3 regions of the Sporosarcina sp. Y838 genome follow, and region 1 is predicted to be linked to each of the others. Evidence: predicted binding sites of a transcription regulator. Region 1 holds the regulator's gene; each other region holds the start of a gene.
The links. The regulator LexA, encoded in region 1, represses DNA repair genes until DNA is damaged. The targets are predictions, from matches to a motif close to CGAACATATGTTCG.

Region 1 (10,625 bases):
GCTCGTGATTATTAAAGAAGCCATTCAGAAGGCCATTCGAAAAAACACAATTGTCCCGGATGCCATTAAAAAAGAACCGGCTAAAAAAATTCAATCAGAGCAAGTAAATATGTGGAATGAATTCAGAACCGAACGACCTAAACCAGTCACCGAACCATCGATGACTCCACTCGAAAAACCAGCGTATCAGCCTTATTTATCACAAGAAGTGGAAGCTGAGGACCAAGTACCTTGGACGGTCAATGAACCATCACTTGTACAAGACGATGTAGCAAAACCTGAACAAGATAAAAACTTTCCGGCACTCGTTCCCGTTGGTCAAGTCCATGGAACGTATATCGTTGCACAAAATGAAGATGGTTTCTTCATGATTGACCAACATGCTGCACAAGAACGAATAAAATATGAGTTTTTCCGCGACAAATTAAGTAAAACCGATAATGGCGAAAGACAAATGTTACTAATCCCGCTCATATTTCATTACGCAGCGGATGATAAAACAAAAATAGAAGAAAATATCACCCTTTTGCAAGACGTCGGCATTTTTCTAGAAGAGTTTGGACCGTCTTCTTATGCAGTAAAAGAATATCCCTCTTGGTTCCCGGCAGGAGAAGAGTCCATCATCATAGAAGATATAATTGAGCAAGTACTGAATACACGAATAATCGATATCGGCAAACTGCGTGAAGATGCGGCCATAATGATGAGTTGTAAACGTTCCATCAAAGCAAACCACCACTTAACAATTGCTGATATGGAAAGACTTCTGAATGATTTAGGGAACGTCGAAAATCCGTTCACTTGTCCACACGGCAGACCTGTACTCATTCATTTTACGACGTACGAAATTGAAAAAATGTTTAAACGAGTTATGTAAATTGAATGTGAAGGAGGGAAGGGAAATGGAGAAGTATGTACTCGCAATCGATCAGGGCACTACCAGTTCACGGGCAATACTTTTTGACAAGCAAGGAGAAATAGTCCATTCCTCGCAACGGGAATTCAAACAAATTTTTCCGAAACCAGGCTGGGTTGAGCACAATGCCAGCGAAATCTGGGGATCCGTCCTATCTGTAATCGCATCGGTTTTAACGGAAAGTGGTAAACAGCCTGAAGACATTGACAGCATCGGGATTACGAACCAGAGGGAAACAACCGTCGTTTGGGATAAAAAGACGGGACAGCCCGTGTACAACGCAATCGTTTGGCAGTCAAGACAGTCGCAGGGAATTGTTGATGCGTTAAAAGAAGCGGGTCATGAAAAAACAATCCAACATAAAACAGGCTTGAAATTAGATCCTTACTTTTCAGCGTCAAAAGTGAAATGGATTCTAGACAATGTAGAAGGTACACGTGCCCGGGCTGAAAAAGGAGAATTATTGTTCGGAACAATCGATTCTTTCCTCATCTGGAAGTTATCTGACGGGGCGGTCCATGTAACGGATTATTCCAACGCATCCAGGACGATGCTCTATAATATTGCTGAACTGCAATGGGATACTGAATTATGCAATCTTCTCGAAATACCTGAATCGATGCTCCCTGCAGTCCGTTCCTCTTCTGAAATTTACACCAAAACAGCCAAGTCAGTCTTTTTTGGTGCTGAAATCCCGATTGCAGGCGCAGCGGGTGATCAGCAATGTGCTCTTTTCGGGCAGGCATGTTTCCATAAAGGGATGGCTAAAAATACGTATGGTACTGGCTGTTTCATGCTCCTCAATACGGGCGACGAAATGGTGCGGTCAGACAATGGTCTTTTAACAACGATTGCCTGGGGGCTAGACGGCAAAGTAACATATGCGCTTGAAGGCAGTGTGTTCGTCGCCGGTTCTGCAATTCAATGGCTTCGGGATGGACTGCGGATGTTTAAAAAGGCATCGGATACGGAAGCGTATGCAACACGTATAGCATCCTCAGACGGCGTCTATGTCGTTCCGGCTTTTGTCGGACTTGGAACCCCCTATTGGGATTCTGATGCGCGGGGTGCTGTCTTCGGTTTGACGCGCGGTACAGAAAAAGAACATTTCATCCGAGCAACTGTGGAATCACTTGCTTATCAGTCTAAAGATGTCTTGCTCACGATGGAAAAGGACGCCGGCATGGATATTGGTATATTAAGAGTGGATGGTGGCGGTGTGGCAAATGCATTTCTAATGCAATTCCAGAGTGATTTGCTGCAAGCGGATGTCGAACTTTCAAAATATCAAGAAACAACAGCGCTTGGTGCCGCTTATCTAGCGGGAATCGCAACAGGCTTTTTCGGTACACTCGAAGATGTCGAAACGTTATGGACAAAAGAGAAAACATATTCACCTACAATGCAAACTGAAGAACGGGATCAGCTGTATAGGGGTTGGAAAAAAGCTGTAGAGGCTACGCGCATCTTTAAACTTTGATGTAGGAATTACCAGGACAGGAGATTGCACTGGATGCAGTTATACGCGGTTTATCAGTCGCTCTATGGTTGATGCAGGATTTTGTAGCAGGCACATCCAGTCGGTCCACAAAGCTTGTACACGGTAGGTTAAGTTGTTTATAACAACTATGTGAGTCTGTAGCCGAAAAAGACCCTTGGGTTGATAGGTTGCGTGGAAAAAATGAACTATCCAGTATGAAGAGACTACGTTTGACGAAAGGTGTTCATATTGATATAGATTGATTCGTTTTCCACTCAACAGGCGGTATATTGTAGAAATGTTTTAAGAGACAGTTACAGTGTATATGGCGAAACTCCTTTCATATGAGTCAGCGCGAATGAGTACGCTATTTGAACGAACTGAACTGTCCACTTGCTGAAGCCAAAGTGAAAGAAGGTGTTCATCATTAAGGAATTGACAATTGAAATGACAGATGGTTTTCGGTTGAATACATGTATAGCGCAACCCACAGGTACGCCTGTCGGGCATATCCATTTACTTCATGGCATGTCGGAGCATATTGGCAGATATGAAGAGTTTGCAAATTATTTAACGGGTAGAGGATACATCGTTACGGGGCACGACCATCGAGGTCACGGAAAAACCGCTACCATGAATGGGTTAAAAGGTTATTTTGCAGATGTACTTGGATTTGACCGTGTTGTGCAGGATACATACGAGATTATTTCCGCTTTTCGATCACAATATCCTACACCTCGTTTCATTCTATTTGGTCATAGCATGGGGTCGTTTGTTGCAAGAAGATATGTTCAGCTGCATGGCAGTGAAATAGACATGGCCATATTTTCAGGGACAGGTGGAGACCCAGGTGCAAGCCGTCTTGCGGGCCTGGGGGTTGCTTATTTGCAAGGCAAGAAAAATGGTTTTGACCAACAAAATCACTTCCTGAACAAACTGGTTTTCGGAGGATTCAATAAATCGGTTGACCAACCAAAAACTCCTTTTGATTGGTTATCTAGAGATTCTGAAGCTGTTGCGAAGTACATTGTAGATCCTCAATGCGGAGTTGTCCCAACAACTCAACTTTTCATAGATTTATTCAAAGGACTTGGAGAAATTAATGCCTCAGATGAAATAAATAAAATCCCGAAACAACTTCCAGTCTTCCTCTTTTCAGGAAATGAAGATCCCGTGGGGAACAATGGAAAAGGCGTTTTGGAAGTAGCGAAGCGCTACGAAAAAGCAGATATGGAAGACGTGACTCTTATGTTATTTGAAGGCGGCAGACACGAAATGCTTCATGAAACAAATCGACAACATGTATTCAAAGCGGTCGGAGATTGGATTGAGAAAAATGAATAAGTATCCTGAAGTAATCGCAATTGTAGGCCCTACAGCGTCAGGAAAGACGGCTCTCAGTGTTCGTTTGGCCAAAGCCATTGGGGGAGAAATTATTAACGGTGATTCAATGCAAGTCTACAAAGGGCTGGATATCGGAACTGCTAAAATCACAGTTGAAGAAATGGAAGGCGTTCCCCATCATTTATTCGATGTGTTAGAGCCAGACGAACCTTTTTCTGTTGCAGAATATCAAACACAGGTCCGAAAGTGGATAAAAAATATAACCGACCGAGGAAAAACACCGATTATCGCGGGGGGGACAGGATTATACATTCAATCGGTTCTTTTCGATTTTCGGTTTACAGAAGAAGCTGCGGATTTAGAAGTAAGGAAACGTCTCGAGCAGGAACTGGCCGAAGAAGGTGGTCAGGTGCTTTATGAAAAACTTGTAGGTTTGGATCCGGCTACCGCGGAAAAAATTCATCCAAATAATCACCGCAGGCTTGTCAGAGCACTAGAAATTATCGAAGTGACTGGCAAGACAAAAGGGGATCATGAAGAAGGGGTAGGGCACGCTTCTCTTTATGAACATTTGATTGTCGGCCTTGAAATGGACCGTGACGTGCTGTATGACCGTATTAATCAGCGTGTAGACATAATGATGGCAAAAGGCCTAACCGAAGAAGCCACTAGATTATGGCATGAAGGCATTCGCGGAACACAATCGGTGCAGGCAATCGGCTATAAGGAACTCCATCAATATATTGAAGACATGCTCTCGTTGGATGAAGCCGTTGAAATGATTAAGAAAAATACGCGCAACTACGCAAAACGGCAAATGACGTATTTCCGCAACAAGCTGGATATAGCCTGGTTTGACGCAAGCATAGACAAAAATGAGATTGTTAAGGAAATTTTGACAATCATGAAGGATTTAAATCATCCAAGTCGAATTAGGTTAAGTAGGCAATAGAAATATAGTTAAGACAACTGGAGGACTCGACGTATGAAACAGGTTAACATGCAAGAAACTTTTTTAAACTCGTTACGAAAGAATAATACATTTGTAACGGTATTCTTACTGAATGGATTTCAGTTGAAAGGACTTATAAAATCGTATGATAATTACACCGTTCTACTTGAATCAGACGGGAAACAACAACTCATTTACAAGCATGCGATTTCCACATATGTCCCATCGAAACCAGTCATTTTAAAAGAAGAGCTCGAATGAAAAAAGGCGAAAATGGAGGGTACAATCCATTTTCGCCTTTTTAGGATAATTTCCTGTTTGGTAGTTTCCATTGGAAGATGAGCGACATAATACGTAGCCCTGCGGTTAATACAAACAGTGCATAAAGGGCTATGTCATACTCATACAGACCGAGTCCGACCGCAAGACCTGCGCCTGCAGCCCACACAGCATAGAAGTCTCGTTTAAAGACAAGTGGCTTCCGACCAGCCAATAGGTCCCGAATGACACCGCCGCCAGCTCCTGTAAGAACAGCTGCCACTATAGTTGCATAGAGCGTCATGTTTAATTGAATGGCAAACATCGCACCTTGAATGGCGAACGTAGCCAACCCGATTGCATCAAAGTAATTTCCCCATTTGTTCCAATGAGCAAGGAGATCACTTGAGAAAAAGAAAATAACGGTAATTAAAATGGAAGCCACAATAAAGAGAACCTCCTGATTCCACAAAACGGAAACAGGCACGCCTATCAAAATATTACGAACAGCACCACCGCCAAAAGCAGTGACTATCCCCAAGATATAAACGCCAAAAATATCATATTCTTCCTCCATTGCAACAATAGCACCCGAAATAGCAAATGCCGCAGTCCCAATCAAGCTAAAAACGTCCCATACCAATGTACTCCCTCCAATCAATAGACCCATAAAATTCTAACAGGTATTCCTGATTTTTCAATGAACGCTTCTGTAAACATTGACCTCCGTGAACAGACTGATAAGATATATAGTGACTATTTAATGAGATGAGGAATACCAATCATGGTGACTGAACAAGAAGATTTATTACTCGAAGATGCGGAACGAATCGAAGAAAAACTTGCACCTTTTTTTAAAAGTGTTGAAAGAACCGCTTTTTACAATCAACGGAAAGTGCTGAACGCATTCCGTAAAAATAGGGTTAGCGATTTTCACTTGCTGGGTACAACTGGGTATGGTTACGATGATACAGGGCGTGACGTGTTGGAACAAGTCTATGCTGATGTATTCAAAACTGAAGACTGTCTCGTTCGCAACCAGATTATTTCCGGAACCCATGCAATTTCAATAAGTCTTTTCGGAATTCTTCGCCCAGGTGACGAACTACTCTATATCACAGGAAAACCTTATGATACCTTGGAATCCATCGTATCAGGAAAAGGAAAAGATACTGGATCACTTCTGGATTACGGCATTACATATAAACACATTGAGCTAAATGATGATGGAACGGTCAATTTTGAAGAAGTCTCGAAAAATATTCATGCTAAAACAAAAATGATAGGAATCCAGCGGTCAAAGGGGTATTCAGATCGCCCGTCCTTTATGGTGGATGAAATCGGCGAAATGATTCGTAAAGTAAAAGCCATCAATCCCGAACTAGTTGTCTTTGTTGACAACTGCTATGGCGAATTTGTCGAAGAGAAAGAGCCAACAGAAGTCGGTGCTGATCTGATGGCAGGGTCACTCATTAAAAATCCAGGTGGCGGCATTGCAAGAACAGGTGGTTATATCGCCGGGCGTGCAGATCTTGTAGAGAAATGTGCGTTTCGAATGACGTCTCCTGGTCTTGGAGCGGAAGCTGGGGCATCGCTTGATACCTTACGGGAAATGTACCAAGGATTTTTCCTAGCACCGCATGTTGTTAGCCAGGCAGTGAAAGGGGCGCTCTTCACTGCTGCTCTCCTCGAAAGCTTTGGACTCGAGACAACACCGCATTACACGCAAAAAAGAACTGATTTAATTCAGTCTGTATCTTTCAATAATGCCAGTCAAATGATTGCGTTCTGCCAATCAATTCAGCAGAACTCGCCCATCAATGCCCACTATGCACCCGAGCCGTCTTATATGCCGGGGTATACAGACGATGTGATCATGGCGGCTGGTACATTTATCCAAGGGTCAAGCATCGAGCTTACGGCAGATGGTCCAATCAGGCCGCCTTATACCGCATACGTTCAAGGCGGCCTCACATACGAGCATGTGAAAGTGGCTGTGTTGTCATCCATTGGAAAACTGGTTAAGGAAAACTTAATAGAGAAATGACAAAGAGCTATTCCTTTTTAATAAAGGAATAGCTCTTTGTCATTTCTGAGAGTATTGGATTGTCTTGCATTGCAGATAGCTTCAACATGGAATTACATGTCTATCCTTAATGAATCGTACGATAAACACCAACGACTTTACCGAGTATCGATACATTATCAAGAATGATTGGATCCATAGATTCATTTTCAGGTTGAAGACGGAAATAATTTTTTTCCTTGAAGAACCGTTTCACCGTCGCTTCATCGTCTTCTGTCATTGCTACGACAATCTCACCATTATTAGCTGACTGTTGCTGTTTAACGATAACATAATCACCATTAAGGATTCCTGCTTCAATCATACTATTCCCAACAATCTCAAGCATAAAGAGGTTGTCCTCCGAAGTGCCGTACGATTCAGGGAGAGGGAAGTACTCTTCAATGTTTTCAATGGCTGTAATCGGAAGACCTGCAGTAACTTTACCGACAAGAGGGACATGTAGAACTCCGGGTTTCATCGTTTCCAACCCTTCAGGATCCAGGACTTCGATTGCTCTAGGTTTAGTCGGGTCTCTTCTAATGAAGCCCTTGCTTTCTAAACGAGCTAGATGACCGTGAACAGTTGAACTTGAAGCTAGCCCCACAGCCTCCCCAATTTCCCTTACGGAAGGTGGATACCCTTTTTTCTTTACCTCTGATTTAATGAATGTCAGAATGTCTTCCTGTCTTTTTGAGATTTTCTTCACAACAATCACCCCTTAACTAAAATTCTTACAACAATCAAAAATCGTGAAAGTCTCACCGAAATTCGAGTTATTTCAATAGATTCATTATATCAGCCCACTATAGTAATGGCAAACACAAGTTCTAATAAGTGTTGACATCCAGTTTTTTATTTCCTATAATGAAAACAGTGATACGAACAAACATTCGCAAGGGGGAAAAATGATGACTTTCATTAAAAACAACGGTTATGGTATATTTATTGTTATTTTATGTTTAGGTTTTGCAATTATAGGAGTTGGTAAATATGAAACGAAGCAAGCTGAAGTCACTACAATTACAATTACTGAAGGGGACACGCTCTGGGGCCTTGCATTTCACCACTCGAAAAACATGTCGTCAGAGAAATGGATTAAAGAAGTGATGACTCTAAATAATCTGTCCTCCGCAACAATCAAGAAGGGAGAAGATTTGCTTTTGCCAACTATACAGACACATGAAGACGACAGTGTACAACTGGCCGGTGGTACTGATGACTGAGCCGCGAAAGAAGTGCGTCATTTATTGCCGAGTGAGCACAGAAAAAGAATCGCAGGAACTATCACTTACGAGGCAAGAAGAGGAACTTGAAGATTTGGCTAGTGAACTCAATTTAGAGCTTGTTGCTACATTCGAGGACAAACATAGCGGTTACGACATTGACCGAGAAGGATTGCTTAGTATGCTGGATTACATCCGCGATGAAGAAGTAGATGCAGTACTGATACAAGATGAGACGAGGCTCGGACGTGGGAATGCTAGGATGGCTGTTTTGCATCTGTTGTTGAAAACTGACACAGCCGTTTATTCACGCAATGATAGTGGGCCAATTGCACTTAATGAAATGGATACGATGTTACTTGAAATTTTGGCAGTAGTTGAAGAATATCAACGGAAAGTGCACAACGCCAAAATCAGACGGGGCATGAAACGTGCTGTCAGGGAGGGGTATCGTCCTGAACGCAATTTGAAAAACAGAGGAAACGTTGAAGGCCGAGAGCGTATCGAAGTGCCAATCAGTGAAATTGTCTCTTTGAGAGAAAAAGGGCTGACTTATGAAGAAATTACGGGCGTCTTGAAAGGGCTCGGTCATAACATCAGTAAAGCGACTGTCCATCGGCGCTTTAAAGAATATGAAACAGAGCAGGGAGTCTGATTTATTGCACTTTCTGTTTTTTTTGTATACGTTTGTATTTATAACGCAAAATGGAGGAAAAAATATGCTATCACCAGATAAAATCAAACGAATTAATGAACTCTCAAAGAAATCGAAAACAACAGGTCTATCTATCGAAGAAGCTAAAGAACAAACACAATTGCGGAAAGAATATCTTGAGACATTTCGCTCATCGATGCGGGACACAATCGAGCATGTCAAAGTGCTTGATCCAGAAGGAAATGACGTGACACCCGACAAGGTGAAAAACGCACGTAATGGCAAATACCTAAATTGAACTTTGCAATCACCGCGCTGATTGTCTAAACTAGGATATGAAGATAAATAGACATCACGGGAAAGGATGTACACAATGACTCAACAGATTGACCAGCTAGCTATCAACACAATTCGTACACTCTCAATTGACGCAATCGAAAAAGCGAATTCCGGACATCCGGGATTACCGATGGGCGCAGCTCCAATGGCGTATACGCTATGGACAAAACATATGCATCATAACCCTTCAAACCCACAGTGGTTTAACCGCGACCGATTCGTACTTTCAGCAGGACATGGATCGATGCTTCTATATAGCCTCCTTCATCTAGGTGGATACGGTCTCCCAATGGATGAAATCAAGAACTTCAGACAATGGAACTCCAAAACACCTGGACATCCTGAATATGGCCATACGGTAGGCGTTGAAGCGACGACAGGTCCGCTTGGACAAGGGATTGGTATGGCGGTTGGTATGGCAATGGCTGAAAAACACCTTGCTGCTACATACAATCAAACTGACTTTGACGTTGTGGATCATTACACGTACGCGCTTTGCGGCGACGGCGATCTCATGGAAGGTGTGGCGGGAGAAGCGATTTCACTAGCTGGACACCTGCAATTGAATAAATTAATTGTCCTTTATGACAGCAATGATATTTCACTTGATGGTGAACTAGACATGTCATTCTCTGAAAATATCCGTAAACGCTTTGAATCATACGGATGGAATTACATCCGTGTTGAAGATGGCAACAACATAGGCCTTGTTTCAACAGCAATTGAAGAAGCTAAAGGCAATGTTGGAGGCCCGACGATGATTGAAGTTAAAACAGTCATCGGTTATGGTTCACCGAACAGATCCGGAAAATCAGATGCACATGGTATGCCACTAGGCGAAGATGAAATGAAATTAACAAAAGAATATTACAAATGGACATTTGAAGAAGACTTCCATGTTCCTGAAGGTGTCTATGAAACATTCCAAGAGGCGGCAGAGAAATTAGGCGCGCAAAAAGAACAGGAATGGAACAAACTATTTACAGATTACGAAGCAAAGCATTCAGATCTCGCGAAGCAATTGAAAGATGCAATTGACCGTAAATTACCGGAAGGCTTCGAGAAATCTTTGCCCGCCTATGAAGCCGGTTCTTCACACGCAACACGTTCTGCTTCTGGTGAAGCAATAAATGCAATTGCCAAACAGCTTCCTTCGTTCTTTGGCGGAAGTGCAGACCTAGCAGGTTCGAACAAAACGACAATTAAAGGTGCAGGCGATTTCCTTCCATCTAATTATGGCGGACGTAATATATGGTTTGGTGTTCGTGAATTCGCAATGGGTACAGCGCTTAACGGAATGGCTTTACATGGCGGGTTACAAGTATTCGGAGGTACTTTCTTCGTGTTCAGTGACTACGTGCGTCCAGCAATTAGATTATCATCACTGATG
Region 2 (10,625 bases), on a different contig from region 1:
GGTTTACATGACGATAACTCAATCTATTTACACGAATATGGGCATATCGGGCAAATAGACCAAATCCTATCACTCGAGCTTGCTGAACAAGAAGGGAAATTGACAGACGGGGATATTGCTGTTCTTGTTAGTGCTGGAATCGGCTACGCTTGGGGAGCGGTCACTGTAAAATGGGGAAAACAGTAAAGGGGTGAAGTGCATGGAACTCCAAAAGGTTACACTTCTAAATAATGAACAAATTGCTTTTCGGGAAAGACCTGGCGGTGAAAAGATAGTCATTCTTGTGCATGGAAATATGACTTCATCAAAGCATTGGGATATTCTCATGGATGTGTTAGACGAGAAGTACAAAGTCTATGCACTGGACCTTCGTGGATTCGGTGAATCTTCTTATACCAACCGAGTTACAAGTATTAAAGATTTTTCAGATGACTTAAAAGGCTTTGTCGATGCGCTTGAATTGAAAGACTTCTCATTGGTTGGCTGGTCGACGGGTGGAGCAGTCTGTATGCAGTTTGAAGCGGACTTTCCCGGATATTGCGATAAACTCGTCCTGCTTGCCTCAGCTTCTACCCGGGGTTACCCATTTTTCGGGACAAAGAGAGACGGCAGTCCAGACTTAAGGCGGCGTTTAGTGACCATTGAAGAAGTCGCACAAGACGTAGGTAAAACAGTAGCAATTCAATACTTATATGACACCAACAACCGTGAAGGCTTGAAAGCGGTTTGGAACGCATTAATTTATACACATAACAAACCAGATGAAGAAAAATATGAACAGTATGTCGATGATATGCTAACACAACAAAACCTGGCAGATGTCTATCATGCATTGAACACATTTAATATTAGCGGTCATCATAACGGTTTACATGAGGGAACAAATCAAGCAAAAGACCTAACAATTCCAGTACTCATTTTAAGAGGAAATCGAGATCTTGTTGTGACGGAACAGATGACTCGTGAAATCGAAGAGGACCTTGGGGACAACGCGACTTATATCCAGTTGGACAACGCAGGCCATTCGCCGCTAATTGATGATTTGGAGAACCTGAAGGAAACGATTGAAAAATTTTTGGAGTGGGAGATGACTACATGAGATTAGATGGAAAAACAGCTATCATTACAGGTGGAGCAAACGGGATCGGGCTAGCAGCATGTGAACGTTTTGCGCAAGAAGGAGCACACGTTATAATGGCGGATTTTGATGAGACAATTGGAGTAGAACGAGAAGCGGAATTTACAGGAAAAGGTCTGGACGTGACCTTTCTACCAGTCGACGTCGTAAATCGCACGAGTGTGACACAATTGGTAGAAAATACGCTAGAACGCTTTGGTCAGATTGATATATTGGTCAATAACGCCGGCATTACACGAGACGCGACACTTGTAAAAATGGAGCTGGAAGATTTCCAACGTGTACTTGACGTTAACTTGACAGGTGTTTTTAATTGCACACAAGCTGTTATCCCGCATATGATCACAAATCAATCAGGAAAAATCATTAATACATCTTCGGTGAGTGGTATCTATGGTAACTTCGGGCAAACAAATTATGCCGCTACAAAGGCGGCAATTGTTGGAATGACTAAAACTTGGGCCAAGGAGTTCGGGCGAAAAGGCATTAATGTCAACGCCGTAGCCCCCGGATTCACTGCGACTGCAATGGTCAGTAAGATGCCGGAAAAGGTTCTTGATGAAATGAAGGCCTCCACATCATTGCGTCGACTAGGCAAACCTCGTGATATTGCGAATGCCTATCTATTTCTTGCAAGTGAAGAATCCGATTATATACACGGTCACATCCTGCATGTCGACGGCGGTATTATGATGTGAAAAACGAAGGGGGCGGAGAAGTATGTTCACAAACCGTGGATGGATCATGAAAAGAGCCGCTCTTTCTCCTAATCGGACTGCACTTGTAGACGTCCATACTGGAGATAGCTGGACGTACGCAATGCTTCAACAGCGAATTGTTCATTGGGCATCTTATTTCAAACGACAAAGATATAAAAAAGGGGAACGTATCGCAATTATTGCGCCGAATAGCTCAGAGTTGTTCGCCATTCTATTTGCATGTGAAATGACAGGTTTACTGTATGTCCCACTAAATTGGCGGCTTAGTCGTTTTGAACTCGTCACTCTGCTTACTGATTGCTCCCCCTCCATACTTCTGTACCATGAGCAGTTTAAAACGGTAATTGATGAAATGCGTTTTCCTAATTCAGTGCCACTAATTTCGATTAACACTGTAGACTATCAAGATTTCAAGGTAGAACAACTGATAGGTGAAGACCCATGGATGATGATCTATACAGGAGGGACAACAGGGGTTTCAAAAGGAGTCGTCCTTTCAGCTGACGCTGTCAATTGGAATGCGCTGAACACTATTGTCAGCTGGGGATTAACAGAAGAGGATATAACGATAAATTATATGCCACTTTTTCACACCGGAGGCATGAATGCACTTAGCATACCTATTCTCATGGCTGGCGGAACGGTAATTGTCGGTAACTCATTCGATGCAGAGGAAGCCTTGAGCGCAACTGATACATACGCTGCAACAATTTCACTTTTCGTGCCGACGATGTATCAGTCTATGATCCTCACACCCTATTTCCGACAGTCAACTTTTCCTACTATGAAAGTGTTTTTATCTGGCGGTGCTCCTTGCCCACAGACGATTTATCATGCATTTCATGAGAAAGGATTAAAATTCAAAGAAGGGTACGGACTTACGGAAGCAGGCCCAAATAATTTTTACATCCGAAGCGAAGAAGCTTGTCTGAAAATAGGATCTGTTGGTAAGAGCATGCTATTCAATACCACAAAAGTATTGAATGAAGAGATGAAACCTTGTGGTATAGATGAAGTCGGGGAATTATTTATAAAAGGACCCCATGTTTTCAGTTATTATTGGCGGAATCCAACAGCAACGGCTGAAACGTTAGTTGAGGGATGGCTGCGTACGGGTGACCTTGCCAAATGCGACAGCGATGGCTACACCTACATTGTCGGAAGAAAAAAAGATACTATTATTACAGGTGGAGAAAACGTTTATCCACAGGAAGTTGAACAAAGCCTCGTCCTGTTTGATGGGGTCAAAGAGGTGGCTGTCGTCGGGGTAAAGGATGACTTATGGGGTGAAATCATCGTTGCATTTATCATCATGGCAGACGGATACCCTTTCGATTGTGACGACATTACCATGCACTGTAACAAGTTTCTTGGATCATATAAAATCCCCAAAAAAGTAATTGAGCTAAAAGAATTGCCTAAAACACACGTCGGAAAAATTAATAAAAAAATACTACAAGAGATGGTTGAAAAATAATAAAAGCGTGAGGCATTATGCCTTCACGCTTTTTCGTACAAATAAATAAGTTCATGCAGTTTAGGATCTACTTTGACATGCAAGTCATGTTCAGTAAAATACCATTTGTCACGGCTTTCAATATAGTAGCGTACTCTGTCGTGCTCCGTTTCAACTGCCACTTCGTCAGGTTGTTCTTTTGTCACGCCGAGGGAAAATCCCGGTTGTAGTGAACTGGATCCTCCATATCTTGCAAAAAAGCGGATAGCATCACCAGGTTCAACTTCCATCTCTTCTTTAAACCATAATAGCGCTTCGTTCGACAAAATAATCTTCATTGGAAACACCAGCCTTTTCCGTTTCTGCTTTCATTGTATTATAACCACTTCACTTTTGGCTCGGTTCCAGCCTTGATACGACCAATATTCGCTCGATGTCTATAGAAGATGAAGGCACCGAATAGACCAATCATTACCATCAGATAAATATCACCTGTTCGGAAGTAGTAAAAAATGCTGTATAAAAAGCCTACCACAGATATAATCATTGACGATAAAGACACCATTTTCGTTACTTTCAAAGCGATGAAAAACGTTACGAGCACAAGGATGAAAACGGGCCATTCGTAAGCAAGCAGCACACCGCCGGATGTCGCGACAGCCTTGCCACCTTTGAAATGAGCGAAAACGGGATACATATGCCCCACAACCGCAAGTATTCCCGGAATAAGGGGATGGACTGTAATGCTGTCGAAAACAGGGAGTAGTGGTAACAGTGCAGCTACCGTCCCTTTTAAAATATCGAGAATTGTTACGGTAAGTCCCGCTGTTTTACCGAGTACACGGAAGGTATTCGTGCCACCTAAATTCCCGCTACCTAGTTGCCGGATGTCCGTTTTGTAAAAAAGTTTTCCGACCCAGAGTGCTGAAGGGATTGAGCCGATTAAATAAGCAATTACTAAAAGTATGATAAGTTCCATTGTGTACTCCTTTTTTAATTTGACTATGTATAGACCTAGTTTAGCAGATGCGTGAAGTTGCTACAATGGGCTTCATGTGGAGAGTAGAGAATTGGCAAGCCAAGTTAAGGGGGCCAGTCAGATTTCGAATTTCCGGGTCTCAAACAGCCGATTTCCGTAACTAACAATTTCCTGTCTTCATTGCAATAAAATGCTTTCTTCTATACAATTAATTGAGCAAGCTTCTGAAAACGTTGATTTGACAACCTTTAAAGGAAGCGGTACGATCATATAAAAGAGAACAGTTGTTTGATGGAGGTTGTATTTTGACGAAAAAACAAGAAAACTATACGTATGATGATGATTCAATCCATATACTTGAAGGTCTAGATGCTGTACGAAAACGTCCTGGTATGTACATCGGATCTACCGATTCTCGCGGGCTTCATCACCTTGTCTATGAAATTGTGGATAACGCGGTAGATGAAGCGCTAGCTGGGTTTGGTAATGAGATTGATGTGACACTTCATACAGATGGCAGTGTCAGTGTACGCGACTACGGGCGTGGTATGCCAACGGGGATACACTCTTCTGGAAAACCAACGACGGAAGTTATTTTGACAGTTCTTCATGCAGGAGGAAAGTTTGGTCAAGGCGGTTACAAAACGAGTGGCGGACTTCATGGAGTTGGTGCATCTGTTGTAAACGCTCTATCTGAGAAATTGGAAGTGACCATTTTTCGTGACGGAAAGAAATTTCTTCAACGCTTTGAAAATGGCGGAAAACCGTCTACAACGCTTGAACAAATCGGAACAACACGTGAAAAAGGGACGCTTATCCATTTTAAACCAGATGCGACCATATTCTCAACTTTAAAATATCATTATGAAACCATTAGTGAGCGCTTACGCGAGTCCGCGTTTCTGTTAAAGGGCTTGAAAATTGAGATAAAGGAAGAAGGTACGGACAAACACGATATCTTCCAATATGAAACCGGAATTGAGGCTTTTATCACTTATTTAAACGAAGAGAAAGATGTTCTACATGAGGTCGCTTATTTGGAAGGTGAGTCAGATGGAATAGAAGTCGAGTTTGCATTCCAATTCAGTGACGGTTATTCGGAAACAATCCTTTCATTTGTCAACAACGTCCGTACCAAAGACGGTGGAACACATGAAACAGGGGCAAAGACAGGAATGACTCGAGTATTTAATGAATATGCGAGAAAAACCGGATTGTTGAAAGAGAAAGATAAAAACCTTGAAGGCTCGGATATTCGTGAAGGAATAGCCGCAATTGTGTCGGTACGTATCCCGGAAGAGATTTTACAATTCGAAGGGCAGACGAAAGGCAAGCTAGGTACGAGTGAAGCACGTGGTATCACGGATTCAATTGTATCTCAGAAGCTTCTTTATTTTCTTGAAGAAAATGCTGATTTAAGTGCATCCCTTGTTCGTAAAGCAATCCGTGCGCACCAGGCACGTGAGGCGGCAAGAAAAGCACGGGAAGATGCGCGTTCAGGTAAGAAAAGAAAAAGATCGGAAACACTTCTATCAGGTAAACTGACACCTGCACAATCCAGAAATGCTGCGAAGAATGAATTATATCTTGTCGAAGGGGACTCGGCCGGCGGTTCAGCAAAACAAGGACGAGACCGAGTTTTTCAGGCTATTCTTCCACTACGTGGTAAAGTGCTCAACACTGAAAAAGCGAAACTTGAAGATATTATGAAAAACGAAGAAATCAATCTGATCATTCATGCAATTGGAGGCGGCGTAGGTTCTGACTTCGAAGTCAAAGACATCGCTTATGATAAAGTTATCATCATGACAGATGCAGATACAGATGGGGCTCATATTCAGGTACTGTTACTGACATTCTTCTACCGTTACATGAAACCGCTGATTGAAGCTGGAAAAGTATACATCGCTTTGCCACCACTTTACAAAGTATTTAAAGGGACAGGGAAGAGCGAAAAATTTGCATACGCATGGACGGAAGGCACCGAACTTGAAAAAGCGATAGAAAAAGTAGGCAAAGGGTATATGCTGCAACGATACAAAGGACTTGGGGAAATGAATGCCGATCAGTTATGGGAAACGACTATGGACCCAGGAACACGTACATTGATTCGGGTAACTATTGAAGACAGTGCTATAGTTGAGCGACGTGTGACGACACTTATGGGTGATAAGGTAGAGCCTAGGCGACGCTGGATTGAAGACAATGTCGATTTTGGTATGGAAGAAGACCATAATATTTTGGATAATGAATTTTTACATGTCGAGGGGGATTTTGAATGACACTAACGGAACGTTTCCAAGACCTACCGTTGGAAGAAGTAATCGGTGACCGATTCGGGAGATATAGTAAGTACATCATCCAGGACCGGGCATTGCCGGACGCGCGCGATGGTTTAAAACCTGTTCAGCGGCGTATTTTATATGCAATGTTTCATGAGGGAAATACGTATGAAAAAGCATTCCGTAAATCAGCAAAGACGGTCGGAAATGTCATCGGGAACTATCATCCCCATGGCGACACATCTGTCTATGAAGCGATGGTGCGGATGAGCCAAGATTGGAAATTGCGTCATATGTTGGTTGAAATGCAAGGGAATAACGGTTCAGTAGATGGTGATTCTGCAGCTGCCATGCGGTATACAGAAGCACGTCTTTCTGCTATTTCGGGAGAAATGATGCGAGACCTTGGAAAAGAGACAGTCGATTTCATACCAAACTTCGATGAAACTGAACCTGAACCAACTGTCTTACCAGCAAGATACCCAAACTTACTCGTCAATGGTTCAACAGGCATTTCCGCAGGCTATGCAACGGATATCCCGCCACACGCACTTCACGAATCGCTAGACGCAGTCCTAATGCGTCTAGACAATCCGGACGTTACGGTTGATGAATTAATGACGGTAATAAAAGGACCTGATTTTCCGACTGGCGGTACGATTCAAGGGACGAGCGGTATTAAAACAGCCTATGAAACCGGAAAAGGACGTTTCATCATTCGATCGAAATCGTTCATCGAACCGTTAAAAGGTGGTAAATCGCAAATCGTTGTGACGGAAATTCCATATGACGTCAACAAAGCGAATATGGTCAAGAAAATGGACGAGCTACGTCTGGATCGTAAGCTAGACGGAATCGCGGATGTCAGGGACGAATCGGACCGGACAGGTCTTCGGATTGTTATCGAGTTGAAAAAAGATATCGATGGCAACGCTATTTTACAATACTTACTAAAAAATACAGACTTGCAAGTGACGTACAACTTTAATATGATAGCTATCTCTGGGCGCAGACCAACTTTAATGTCGCTACCAATGCTATTGGATGCCTATATAGGACATCAGAAAGAAGTTGTTACACGTAGATCACGATTTGACATAGGACGTGCACAAGACCGCCTACATATCGTAGAAGGGCTTATGAAAGCTCTATCAATTTTGGATGAAGTGATTATAGCGATACGTGCATCTAAAGATAAACGCGATGCAAAAAACAATATCATTTCGAAATTCGAATTCTCTGAAGTACAAGCTGAAGCAATTGTATCGCTACAGCTTTACAAACTAACGAATACTGATATTACTGAGTTGCAGCAAGAAGATACCGAACTTCGGAAACTGATTGATAAGCTCGATGCAATTTTAAAAAGTGATAAAAAGCTATCTGCTGTCATTAAAAAAGAACTTCTTGAAATCCGAAAAAAGTTTGCTGAACCGCGACGTTCTGTAATTGAGGAAAAAATCGAAGAAATTAAAGTCGATTTAGATATTCTTGTACCAAGCGAAGAAGTGATTGTGTCGGTTTCGAAAGACGGCTATATAAAACGCACGAGCGTTCGTTCTCATAGCGCTTCAAACGGCTCCGGACACGAGATGAAAGAATCTGATTACACGCTATTAGAAGCGCCAATGAACACGCAACATCATCTTTTGCTGTTCACATCAGCTGGGAACTATCTATATCAGCCCGTTTATGAGCTACCAGATATTAAATGGAAAGATCTTGGGCAACATATCTCAAGTATCATTCCACTTGGGCAGAATGAAACGATTGTTGCGGCAATTGGCCTTGAGAGTTTCGATCAAGAAGCGTTAATTGTAACAGCATCTCAAAATGGGTTAATCAAACAATCAAAACTTGTCGATTTCAAAGTCCAACGCTATTCCCGAACATTTAAAGCGATGGGGATTAAAAAAGATGATGTAATGATTGATGCGAGACTTGTCAAAGGAGACGAGGATGTCATTCTATTCACAGAACAGGCATACGCTCTTCGTTTTCCTCTTACTGAGTTATCCGTAACAGGCATAAGGACTGCCGGCGTGCGTGGCATTAACCTTAAAGAGGCTGATAAGCTTGTTGCAATGGAAATCAATCAAGATGACGGATCTTCTGTTCTGGTTGCAACACAGCGCGGTAGTGTGAAAAGAATGGGCTTGAAAGAGCTTGAAAGTGCTTCAAGGGCACAACGTGGTGTTGTTGTTCTTAAAGAGCTAAAGTCAAATCCATACCGGGTTATCGGGGCCTTATTGGTGAAAAATGATGAGATTATTGTTTTGACAACGGAAAAGGGTAGTAAAATTCCTATCGTAGCGGGATCATTGCGACCTGTCGACCGTTATTCAAATGGTAGCAGCATAGTAGATGAGAAAAAAGAGGGTAGCATAACAATAATATATAAAGACCCTAAAGCTGAAATCGAATAATTTACTGTAAAAGTCATGGGAGTATATACCCATGACTTTTAATTTGTCCTAACGTATACTAATTCGATAAGCGAAATAAAAGTCTGATTTAATATCATTAGGAGAACGGGGATAGTGTATGTGGAGAAATCGTAATATTTGGATTATCTTAACAGGAGAAATGATTGCTGGTTTAGGATTATGGACGGGGATTATCGGTAATCTTGAGTTTATGCAAGAAAAAATTCCTTCTGATTTTGTTAAAGCCTTAATTATGTCGATTGGTCTACTCGCTGGAATTATTGCAGGACCACTTGCTGGTAAAGTTATTGACCAGTCGAGGAAAAAAACTGTACTTCTCATATCAGGAGCAGGCCGTTTACTCAGTGTAATCTTTATGCTCATCGCGATTTCAACTGGATCTGTTTGGTGGATGGTTGCATTCATGATTAGTATTCAACTATCTGCTACTTTCTACTTTCCTGCACTGCAGGCGACCATTCCACTTGTTGTTAAAGATGATGATTTACTCTCTATGAATGGCTGGCATATGAACGTTGCAACGATTTCTCGAGTTCTTGGAACCGCTTTAGCGGGTTTAATGCTTGTCTTTTGGTCACTCGCATCGCTTTATTGGATATCGATGATAGCCTATGGAGGGCTTCTATTATTCACTATGATGCTTCGGATCGATGAAGGGAAGGGAACAGAGGCCGAGGTTAAATCGATGGGGAACAAAGGTGGATTCATGGAAGTATTTCCTGTGTTGAAAGCATACCCCGCGGTTGGAATGACGCTCATAATGACGTTGATTCCATTGCTTTTTCTCGGATCATTTAATTTAATCGTTATTAACATTAGTGAAATACAGGAATCTTCATCTATTAAAGGACTAATTTATACATTTGAAGGTATAGCATTCATGGTCGGAACGGTTGCTGTTAAATACATATCGAACAAATGGCGAACGACGACAATCCTATTTTCCTTCGCATCCTTGGTAGCGGTAGCGGAATTCATGCTTTATTTTACAGAGAGTTTGGTTATTGTATTAAGTGCTTTTGCAGTACTAGGATTCGCTCTAGGTTGTTTTTTCCCAACAGCAATGGTCATTTTCCAAAAACAAATGCCAAAAGAGTACCATGGTCGATTTTTCTCATTCCGTAATATGTTGGAACGGGTTATGTTCCAGGTAGTTTTACTGACAGCGGGCGCGTTCCTAGATATTATTGGATTGCAGTCAATGGTGATTGTTTTCGGAGTTATTAGCTTAAGTTTGACGGGAATATTCTTTATCCAGATGAAAAAAAGAAATATCATATTAGAACAGCCCCAAAAAACCGCAAAAAGTATGTAACTAACTTTTTGCGGTTTTTTTCTGTTTTATATAGAGGTTAGTAATACAATGAAGCCGATTTAGATGAAATAACTTTATATATGTCTGAATTCGGATTAGAAACAACCTAAGGTTCAGATGGTCGTAATTCAATTGCTTAAAAAGGTGGAAATAAGGTCATTACAAATTTTAGTTGAAGAATGGCTTTATTGCTAAAAGCTAAAACCGGACACGAGGTTATTAATTTATTGTATTTGAATAAGTGAACAACAGAGCTAATCATTTTATAGGATCAAACACGATTGTAAGT
Region 3 (10,625 bases), 440 kb from region 1:
CTTGACGATATGCTTGAAATTACCGCGAAGGCAAAACTTGCGGGGCAACTGGCTGCGGCCATTGTTGTAGTCGCTTGGGGCGGTCTCCAAATTGAATTTGTCAATTTACCATTCATCGGCCAATTCGATTTTGGCTACTTGAGCATTCCGATTACAATTATATGGATCATAGGTATTACAAATGCCATTAACCTGATAGATGGATTGGACGGACTTGCAGCAGGCGTCTCAACCATTGCACTTATTGCAATTGCGGTTATGGCAATGATAATGGGAAATGTATTTGTTGTTGCAACAGCTGCAATTCTTGCAGCAAGCTCATTAGGTTTCCTATTTTATAATTTCCATCCAGCAAAAATATTTATGGGAGACACCGGATCTTTATTCCTAGGATTTATGATTTCGGTTCTTGCCTTGCTAGGTTTCAAAAACGTAGCTGTTGTTGCGTTGATTATTCCAGTTATTATACTGGGCATTCCAATCTCTGATACATTCTTTGCGATTGTCAGACGGATACGAATGAAACAGTCGATTACAGCCCCGGATAAATCACATTTACATCATTGCCTATTGCGTTCAGGTTTTTCACACAGGCAGACAGTGTTGATTATTTACGCACTAGCGATTCTTTTCGGAGTTGCTGCTGTGTTGTTCTCGCAAGCAACCGTATGGGGAGCAATCATGCTCATCGTCGTTATGCTTATCGCGATTGAATTGTTAGTTGAAATTATCGGACTTGCCGGTTCAAATTACCGTCCATTGTTGAATCTTGTACGGATGATTGGGAAGTAACGACGAAACATCTAGGCAGTTAAAACGAAACAATCAAAAGGTAAATAGGCCATCCCCTTTTTTACTAGGGTAGTATGGTCTTCTGTTTATAAATTATGTATAGACATGAGAAAGAGCCGGGCGCATTTGCAGCCCAGCTCTTTTTGTATCTTTGGAACTTGTGAAATTGTGTAAGTGATTTGCGTCTGGATTGCGATCAATTAGAAAGCGTATCTCCTAATGCTTCATTTTTCTTGCCGGTCAGGGTAGAACTGCCGTCGGTCAGGTTGGAAGAGTCTGGAATGATTCCAAGATGTGATTGTAAGATGCCTTTCACATCTGATAAATCCATCTCATCAAGCTTCCAGTAATAGATACCTGTCGACATGTCGTCATAGCCTGTTAAGCTGAGCGTGTCCACTTGTGGCATACCGCCTTTAACGTATTCCAGGAACGATTTCATTTCATCAAAGGTCATGTCCGTTTTCATATTGTCGCCTACCGCGTCAATCACATCACCGTACTTCGTAACTGATTTGACAGAAGTCGCTTTTTCCATAATGGCTTGTAAAATCATTTGCTGCCGTTTTCCACGTTCGACATCAGAATCGAGTTTACGTGTCCGGGCAAGTGCAAGGGCGTGCTTGCCATCTAAGTGTTGAAGTCCTTTGACAAGTTGAATCGTATTATTATCGTTTTCATCTTTTTCAATTCGGTCATAGGGAACTTCTGCTTCGATTCCGCCAATCGCATCAACGACATCAATGAATGCATTGAAATTCATTTTCACGTAGTAATCGACAGGTGCTTCGAACAGTTCTTCAACCGATTCAATCGTTGCACGAGTTCCGCCAAATGCATGGGCATGAGTGATTTTATCCCTGTATCCGACTTCAGGGATATAAACGTATGAATCTCGTGGTATACTAACGAGTTTCATAGATTTTTTCTTTGGATTCAACGTAGCGAACAGAAGAGCATCTGAACGGCTGTTGCTGTCGCCTTGGTCGCGAGCTTCACTATCATCGACTCCAATGAATAAAACGGAAACATTGTCGGTTGCTGGTTCAACTTTCGCTTCACGTATATCGGATTTGGGACGGTCAGGAATGACTTCATATGCACGATCCGCAGCGTCAACAGCCTTTTTTTGCAGTGAAACGGCATATGCTGCAACAACTAGGAAAATAGAAAGTGTAAGAAGGAGAGAAACTTTTAAGGCAAGGCTTTTGCGTGACGATTTCTTCTGTTTTTTATAGTCTTTTCTTTTCATTCAAAGTTCCTCCGGCATCGGCTATGTGAAAATATCCTTCGTCATAGCTGATCATTTAAGTGACGAATTGCTGTCAATGGATACAGACGGTACGACAGGATAAAAGAGTTCAGTATATAAATCACTTCAATCCATCCTATTATACTATCTTTTCTGCCAAAGGTATACTATATCAAATGTCGAATTCTACAAAAACGCTAGAGGTCGACACGATTTCTGCCTGTCCGTTCGTCAATTCAGTCATCCAGAAAGTGAATGTCTCCGTTTCCATAGCTGGAACGTGTATGAAGAGATTCACAGATTCATCGTAAGAAACTTCATTTAAGGGATATGTCGATTGCCTTACTTCATGCTCAACTTTTCCTAGCCAGGTATAATCGATTGTAACTTTCATGACAGAATGGAGTTTCCTTTCGACCGTACCTGTTGCTGTAATGCCTTCTGTTGTTGCGCGGCCATAAGCGCGTATCAATCCACCTCCACCTAACTTGATACCCCCGAAATAGCGTGTCACGACAATAACGGTATCTTGAAGACCTTGCTTTTTCAACACTTCAAGAATGGGTACTCCCGCTGTTCCAGACGGTTCGCCGTCGTCATTCGCCTTTTGTACATTATTGTGTTCACCAATCATATACGCTGAACAATTATGGGAGGCATTATGATGTGTACGTTTAATTTCTTGAATGAAGTCTAAGGCCTCATCCTCTGTTTCCACACGTTTCACATAGGTAATAAACTTTGACTTTTGAATCAATAATTCACTCTCTCCGTAGTTTTTAACTGTGTAATAATCTGCTCGCATTTGCGGCACCTCCATCACTTGTAATACAATCTTAATATTCACTGGGTCTTATGATGCTATAATAAGTGAGAGATGTTTGGGAAATATCAATTCTACAACACTCCACTTTAGTATATATGTAATTTTCTAAGCTGAAAGCGGGAGGGAACTTTTTGAAGGAGAATATAATCGATATCAAAACGCTCGAAGCTATTTTTGATAATATGGTGCGTGCAATGGATCACTCAAAGAATGATATCTTCATTATAAGTGAACAAAGCCGTCAAAGCTTTGAAGATATGCAAAGTGAGCTCACAGCGGTCAAGAGTGATATTTCCCGGGTAATAACTGAAGGTGATTATTTGGAAGGTATGACCCGCCATTCACGCCGGCGTCTTGCTGATGTGTCGAAGGACTTCATGAAGTTTTCAGAAGAGCAGGTGAAGGAATCTTACGAAGTTGCGAATGATTTACTCGTTCGGCTATCGGTCAACCGGATGGAGGAGAAACAGCTGCGTGCTCGTCGGGACGATTTGGATCGACGTCTTCTTGCGCTGCTTGATACCATTGAAAGAGCCGATCATCTTGTCAATCAAGTCGCAACCGTTATTAATTATTTGACATCTGATTTAAAAAACGTAGGCGAAGCGCTGGAAACGGCCAGACACAAACAGGGGTTTGGCATCAGAATTATCCAGGCACAGGAAGAGGAGCGAAAAAGGCTTTCCCGTGATATCCACGATGGACCAGCACAAATGCTAGCAAATGTGTTAATCCGTTCTGGGTTGATTGAGAAGGTATATGAAGAACAAGGCCCTGTACCTGCATTTAATGAACTTAAAGATCTTAAAGAGATGGTAAGAAATGCACTTTATGAAGTTCGCCGTATCATATATAATTTGCGTCCTATGGCACTTGACGATTTGGGTTTAATTCCAACATTGAAAAAGTACTTGTCGACAATAGGAGAGTATGAAAAGGGGACCACCATTCACTTTCAAAATAGTGGAAACGAGCAACGTTTTAAAACGGATTTTGAAGTATCAGTCTTTCGGCTAGTGCAAGAATCCGTTTCAAATGCCTTAAAACATGCAAAGGCGAAGGACGTTTGGGTGAAAACTGAATGGCATCGCGATATAATGAATATTATCATAAAAGATGATGGACAAGGATTCAATCAAAATGAAGTAAGAGATAAGTCATTCGGTTTAATAGGAATGCGTGAACGAATTGATTTGTTAAAAGGGGATATAACAATCACCTCAACGCCTGGAAATGGTACGATAATTTATATCCAGATTCCACTCCAGAGTGAAATAATCGACGACTAGATGTTAGGGGAGGAAATGACTATGACGAAAATATTAATTGTAGATGATCACCAACTATTCCGTGAAGGGGTAAAGAGAATCCTTGATTTTGAAGATTCTTTTGAAGTTGTGGCTGAGGGCGGCGATGGTAGCGAAGTGAATGAGCTTTATCAACAGTGCGAACCGGACGTGGTTCTTATGGACATTAACATGCCTCATATGAATGGTGTCGATGCAACTGAAAACCTCATCAAAGAATATCCCAAAGCGAAAGTAATTATGTTGTCAATTCACGACGATGAATCATATGTATCACATGCACTTAAAACAGGTGCACTCGGTTATATGTTAAAAGAGATGGATGCGGATGCAATCATCCAAGCGATTAAAGTCGTTGCGCTAGGTGGTTCGTACCTTCATCCAAAAGTGACGCATAACCTTGTTACAGAATATCGAAGATTGAGCGAACGTGAGCATAAGGGATCCTTCCAGCAAAATGATATCCGTCGCCCGTTCCATTTACTTACTAAACGTGAGTGTGAAGTATTACAACTGTTGACGGATGGACAAAGTAACCGGACAATCGGGGAGACGCTTTTCATCTCCGAGAAGACCGTCAAAAACCACGTGTCTAGTATTCTACAAAAAATGGCAGTAAATGATCGCACTCAAGCGGTCGTAACAGCGATTAAAAATGGTTGGGTTGAAGTAAAGTAATTTGATGTATTGAATAAAAGGAAAAGGGCTTTCTGCTTTTGGAGGAGCCCTTTTACCTGTTCAGGAGGGAAAAAATGAAAAAAGTAGTCGTGCTTTTTAGTCTGTCTTTCATTTTACTGCTAGGAGCTTGTAGTGGTGACAAGGAAGAGCCTGTTGAGAATGGTTCCGTCGATGACGGCGAAGCAACGAATGAATATGGCACAATTGATCATGGAGTGGATGAAAGTAAAGTGGGATTTAGCTTGACAGGAGACACTGTAGAAGAAGCTTCTGGCGTCCCAGCAGACGAAAAAGAACAGATTCTTGACGTATACAACCTAAATTTGGAAACGCTAAACAAACAAGATATCGATGGCTATTTAGATACATTGTCAGCGAAGGATTATGACCTTGAAGAGGAACGTTCTATTACGAAAGATCTTTTTAGTGAGTATGAATTAAGTCGTGAAGTTTCGAATGTAACGATTGTGAAGTATTCAGAAGAGGAAGCCCAGGTATTTTCAAACCTAAAGACATCTTTCAAGCAATTAGAGACGGGTCTTGAAACAAGTCCGAGTGGTAGACAAGTAACCGTCCTTAAAAAAAGTGATGGGGATTGGAAAGTGGCTTCGGTTCATTATATCGGTGATATAGAGAAAAAATAAGTGTAAGATATGCAAGACTTTCAGCGATTATGGCTGGAAGTTTTTTTTACGGTTAACCAGAGTGTATGGTATCTCGACTTGATTCGCCGTTGGGTATTCTTTGTGGGGAAAGAAATTATGAAGTGTCGTATTATCGATAAACTTCAGCATTCCGTGTGTCTCCAGATTTGCTTAAGAATTCCAATGATTTGTAGGTTGATTTTCCGAGGGTATGGGCATACAATATAAGTACGAACAATTGTTCTCATTTGAACGGAAGGAGTGATTGTAGTGCCTTTAATACCCCCGGAGGCATTACCTTATTTTGAGAATATGATTTACTTACCGATGCTCCTAATTATCTTGGAGAGAGATCGGGAATCATTCGAAAAAGGTCCTTTCAAATTGAAAGGACCTTACGTTAAACTCGTCGACGAGGCGACGAAAATTGCACGTGCAGAACTAAAGGAAACGACAATCTACTTGCGGCGGCGCAATATGAAGGTGATACGTAACAAAACGGATAGCAAATTCACCGAGTATGTATTCATGCACGGAGGTTATGAAGATCATAGACGCTATTTGAATGTCCGCCTGCGTAATCGAACTGAAGAACTATTGGCCAAATACATTGCGATGTCAGAGAGCTGAATCATCATCATCGTTGTCATCATCGTCAAAAAAGTTAAAAGTAGAAGGCCTGTTCAGTTGTCTCTGGTTTTTCAAAAAGTTCTTCTCTAAAAGAGTGGCGAACGCATATTGACGATACAATGTTGTAGGGGAAACATTTAACTTGAAGGATCGGCTATTTTCTAGTGTAATTATAGAACCCAAATTGTCTTCTTCTATTTTTTCAATCGCATTATAGGAAATCCAGACATTCTGTTCGGAAGATGGTGACATAGTAGGCAGGAAAATGTATGGTATTCCAAAATCATGAGCCAGGATAATCGGCGTTTTATGGCGTTTACCAAGTACCATTTTTGCTGAATTAGTCGAGTTGTGAAGAGAATTGCCATAATAGTCACAGGAATTCCTGACGATATGGATAGGGCGTCTGGGAACGCTTAAATCACCGTTGCGCTCATTAACATGGGTAAAAATTTTATTGTCTTGAATCATCGGACGTAACATGAATGTGTCAAAGGAAATAATGTATTGCGCACTACGTTTCTTATTTTTCAAATTAATGCACTCCTCATAATTCATATTTGTATTATAAGTAGATTATAAATCCAGGAATTCCAAACGCAATTGGGCATTCTGTTCTTTTGGAAGAGAGAAACAGGCTGTTTCTCTAGGAGATAACGACGGTTTCTCTTGGGGAAACAGACGTTATTGGGACAAAAGGAGAAAAGTGAAAAAGAAAGCGTTATTCCGTATGATGTTGAACGGAATAACGCCATTCTTTCCGGCTTATCGCGGGAGGCATCCACAAAGCACCAAAGCGGTATTAGCAGGATTTCAGGTTCATCCCCTATGTATTGAACTTTTTAAGCTCCATGTAAAAACAGTGAGCCTTCCTCATAAAATTCGAAGGAAGGCTCACTAATTATCAAATCATGAAATATTACTAATGGTTAGAAAGTCTTCCTATTACGAATTTTGATATTCAACAGCGGCGGCACCAAGTGTCTTCGCCGCAAGAAGCATCGCATTTTCATCGATGTCGAATTTTGGATGGTGATGCGGAAATGGAATCTCAGGTTTAGCACCCGTGAAGAAAAATGTACCTGGTACTTTTTCTAGGTAATAAGCAAAATCTTCGCCACCCATTTGCGGCGTAGATTCAACCACTTCCAAGCCCGAAATCGTTTCAGCCACAGTTTTCAAAAATTCCGTTTCGTTAGCATGATTCACAACGGCCGGATAGCCCCTTACGAATTCGAAATCGATGGTACAGTTGTTTGCAAGTGCAGTTCCATCGACGACACGTTTCATCTCGAGTTCCATCAAGTCACGAATGTCTGGATTGAATGTTCGTACCGTCCCACCCAGTTTTGCGGAGTCTGCAATGACATTAAATGCATTTTGCGAAACGAATGAGCCTATGGAGAGTACAGCCGATTCAACCGGATTGACGCGACGGGAGACAAGTTGTTGTAAATTCATGACAAGCTGCGCGCCAATGACGATGGCATCTTTCGTTTGATGGGGAGCTGCACCATGCCCGCCGGCTCCTTGAATCGTAATATCAAAACGATCAGCTGCCGCCATAACAGGACCCGTTAAATATTCGACTGTGCCGAAAGGTGTCAACGACCACAGATGCGTTCCGAAAATAACGTCAACTCCATCAAGGCAACCGTCTTCAATCATCGAAATTGCACCACCAGGAGCAAATTCTTCCGCGTGTTGATGGATGAAGACATATTCACCAACAAGGTCTTCCCGTAATTCATGTATCGCTTTCGCAAGCTGAAGCAGTGTAGCGGTATGTCCATCGTGTCCGCAAGCATGCATGACGCCGGGGACCGTTGATTTGTAGGGTACATCCTTTTCATCCTGAATCGGAAGTGCATCAAAGTCGGCACGTAGTGCAACTGTCTTTCCGGGTCTTGCCCCTTTGACACGTGCAACAACGCCATTGCCGCCTACATCTTTACGCACTTCAACCCCAAGATTAGCATAAAAGTCAGCTATATATTGCGCGGTTTTCTCTTCCTTAAAGGACAACTCGGGATTCATGTGAAGGTAGCGACGTATAGCGACCATATCTTCATAAGCACAATCAAGTTTTTCTAACAGTTGTTCTTTCAATGGACTACCCCTCCCAAAATTACACTAGTTTGAATGTTACTGTCTCCATTATAGCAAACATTCCATATGAAACTATAAAGGGCGTACAAAAAACGCGACCGGAATGAGGTCGCGTGTAAGAAATTATTTTTTTGTGGCATACTCCGTAATGTAAGGGGCGCTCGAGAAGATATGAAGTGTTTTATCAGAGCCCGCTTCTGCACGATCTTTCGAATGAGCTTGTGCGAATGAAGATGAGTTTTTCCATCTTGCATAATAAGTATTATCCGTCCATTCCGTCATGACAATGTATGTATCAGAATCAAGTGGACGAAGTAAACGAAAAGCGATGAATCCAAGTTCTGATTCGATGTTACCTGCGCGGTCTTTAAACCGAAGTTCGAAAATGGGGCGCCCTTCATCTGTGACCGGAATATTGTTGAAGACGAAATAGCCTTTTTCTTGAAGTGTGCCGGAAGAACCAATCACTTCGTAACGGCGTGGTGTTTGAAATATTGTTTTACCTGTCGTTTCATGCAACAATAAAGAGTTACCTTGCCCATGCATGGCAATCAATCCTTTATCCGCGTGTTTTTCTTTTAAGTCTTCCATGAATTCCGGTGTGCCGGATGTCATAAAGATATTCATTATTAAAAACCTCCTCAAAGTAGTTCCTATACCTCTATTTTCCCCTAATTCCGTACTTAAAACAAACAATGACGAAATGATGGCGAAAAAACATGAAATGACGCACAAATTGATGACAAAAGGGGCTAAACACTATACTTTGCAAGGAAAAACATCTATATTGAGACCTATATGAAACAAATAAATGATTCATAAAAGAAAGTGGGATGAAGCCAAATGACTAAATTCAACGATACACTTTTACGTGCTGCAAGAGGCGAAAAGATTGACCACACACCGGCTTGGTACATGAGGCAAGCGGGACGTTCACAACCTGAATATATGAAAATTAAAGAAAAATATTCCCTAGAAGAAATTACACAGCAACCGGAACTATGTGCATACGTTACCAAGCTTCCAGTCGATCAGTACAATGTCGACGGAGCAATCCTTTACAAAGATATCGTTACGCCACTGCCAGGTATTGGTATTGACGTGAAAATCAAACCAGGTATTGGTCCAGTTATTTCAAATCCGATTCGTACCGTACAAGATGTCCATAATCTTGGCGATTTATCACCGGAGGAAGACATTCCTTTCGTTCTTGAAACGATTAAAATATTAACGAAGGAGCAATTGAATGTTCCGCTTATCGGTTTTGCAGGTGCGCCATTTACGCTTGCAAGTTATATGATTGAAGGCGGTCCTTCGAAAAGTTATAACTTAACAAAATCATTTATGGTGTCTGAGCCAGAAGCATGGTTCGCGCTAATGGACAAACTTGCGGATATGACGATTACTTATATTACTGCACAAGTAAATGCAGGTGCGAAAGCAATCCAAATCTTTGATTCGTGGGTGGGCGCATTGAACGTTTCCGATTACCGAATTTTCATTAAGCCCGTTATGACACGGATTTTCACGGAATTGCGTAAATTGAATGTTCCACTAATCACGTTCGGAGTTGGCGCAAGTCACTTAGCGAACGAATGGCACGATCTGCCTGTAGATGTTGTTGGTCTTGACTGGCGCCTGTCCATTAAAGAAGCAGGAGAACGGGGTCTGACAAAACCAGTGCAAGGTAATCTTGACCCATCATTGCTGTTGGCGGACTGGTCAATTATAGAAGAACGTGCAAAAGTAATCATCGAGCAAGGTGTAGAACACGGTAATCACATATTTAATCTAGGACATGGTGTTTTCCCAGATGTGAAACCTGCAACATTGAAAAGACTGACAGAATTTGTTCATGAATACAGTACACAGCTACGTAAATAACGTACTAATCCGAACGATGAGGTGAACATAATGACAAGGAAAAAAATGGGATTATTAGTAATGGCGTACGGAACACCGAACAAAGAAGAAGATATTGAATCGTATTACACACATATCCGTCGTGGTCGTCCGCCCGCACCTGAGCAATTGGAGGACCTTCGAAACCGTTACGAGGCAATTGGAGGAATTTCACCACTCGCCAAAATTACGGAAGACCAAGCAAACGCACTTTGCAATCGTCTGAATGAAGTGCAAAACGACATCGAATTCAAGGTTTATATCGGATTAAAACATATTACACCATTCATTGAAGAAGCAGTAGAGAAAATGCATCAAGATGGCATTACAGAAGCTGTCTCAATCGTACTTGCGCCACACTTCTCGACGTTTTCCGTCAAGTCGTATAACGGACGTGCGAAAGAAGAGGCAGACAAGCATGGAATCGCTATTACGTCAGTGGAAAGCTGGTACACACAGCCGAAATTCATTGAATTCTGGACCGA

Region 2: parE (DNA topoisomerase IV subunit B) is a predicted target of LexA. The motif match lies at 4,570-4,583, and genes of this name have one in related genera.
Region 3: AC1TO4_RS00370 (YhjD family protein) is a predicted target of LexA. The motif match lies at 5,731-5,744, and genes of this name have one in related genera.

The regions. Positions count from the first base shown of each region.
Region 1 covers NZ_JBXCJD010000001.1:508,423-519,047, forward strand. The annotation lists gene mutL (DNA mismatch repair endonuclease MutL) at 1-877, shown strand, start outside; gene glpK (glycerol kinase GlpK) at 903-2,396, shown strand; gene AC1TO4_RS02435 (alpha/beta fold hydrolase) at 2,814-3,740, shown strand; gene miaA (tRNA (adenosine(37)-N6)-dimethylallyltransferase MiaA) at 3,733-4,692, shown strand; gene hfq (RNA chaperone Hfq) at 4,726-4,953, shown strand; gene AC1TO4_RS02450 (trimeric intracellular cation channel family protein) at 4,994-5,593, opposite strand; gene AC1TO4_RS02455 (methionine gamma-lyase family protein) at 5,735-6,997, shown strand; gene lexA (transcriptional repressor LexA) at 7,104-7,724, opposite strand; gene yneA (cell division suppressor protein YneA) at 7,927-8,241, shown strand; gene AC1TO4_RS02470 (YneB family resolvase-like protein) at 8,234-8,896, shown strand; gene AC1TO4_RS02475 (DUF896 domain-containing protein) at 8,961-9,194, shown strand; gene tkt (transketolase) at 9,270-10,625, shown strand, end outside.
Region 2 covers NZ_JBXCJD010000014.1:9,111-19,735, forward strand. The annotation lists gene AC1TO4_RS14800 (3-oxoacyl-ACP synthase) at 1-186, shown strand, start outside; gene phaZ (intracellular short-chain-length polyhydroxyalkanoate depolymerase) at 200-1,099, shown strand; gene fabG (3-oxoacyl-ACP reductase FabG) at 1,096-1,836, shown strand; gene AC1TO4_RS14815 (AMP-binding protein) at 1,859-3,334, shown strand; gene AC1TO4_RS14820 (HesB/YadR/YfhF family protein) at 3,358-3,651, opposite strand; gene plsY (glycerol-3-phosphate 1-O-acyltransferase PlsY) at 3,690-4,292, opposite strand; gene parE (DNA topoisomerase IV subunit B) at 4,598-6,574, shown strand; gene parC (DNA topoisomerase IV subunit A) at 6,571-9,000, shown strand; gene AC1TO4_RS14840 (MFS transporter) at 9,119-10,336, shown strand.
Region 3 covers NZ_JBXCJD010000001.1:72,585-83,209, forward strand. The annotation lists gene AC1TO4_RS00340 (glycosyltransferase family 4 protein) at 1-792, shown strand, start outside; gene AC1TO4_RS00345 (LCP family protein) at 989-2,044, opposite strand; gene AC1TO4_RS00350 (YigZ family protein) at 2,217-2,849, opposite strand; gene AC1TO4_RS00355 (sensor histidine kinase) at 3,002-4,159, shown strand; gene AC1TO4_RS00360 (response regulator) at 4,181-4,855, shown strand; gene AC1TO4_RS00365 (DUF3225 domain-containing protein) at 4,930-5,499, shown strand; gene AC1TO4_RS00370 (YhjD family protein) at 5,770-6,129, shown strand; gene AC1TO4_RS00375 (competence protein ComK) at 6,118-6,663, opposite strand; gene AC1TO4_RS00380 (M20 family metallopeptidase) at 7,075-8,238, opposite strand; gene AC1TO4_RS00385 (antibiotic biosynthesis monooxygenase family protein) at 8,362-8,865, opposite strand; gene hemE (uroporphyrinogen decarboxylase) at 9,082-10,122, shown strand; gene hemH (ferrochelatase) at 10,153-10,625, shown strand, end outside.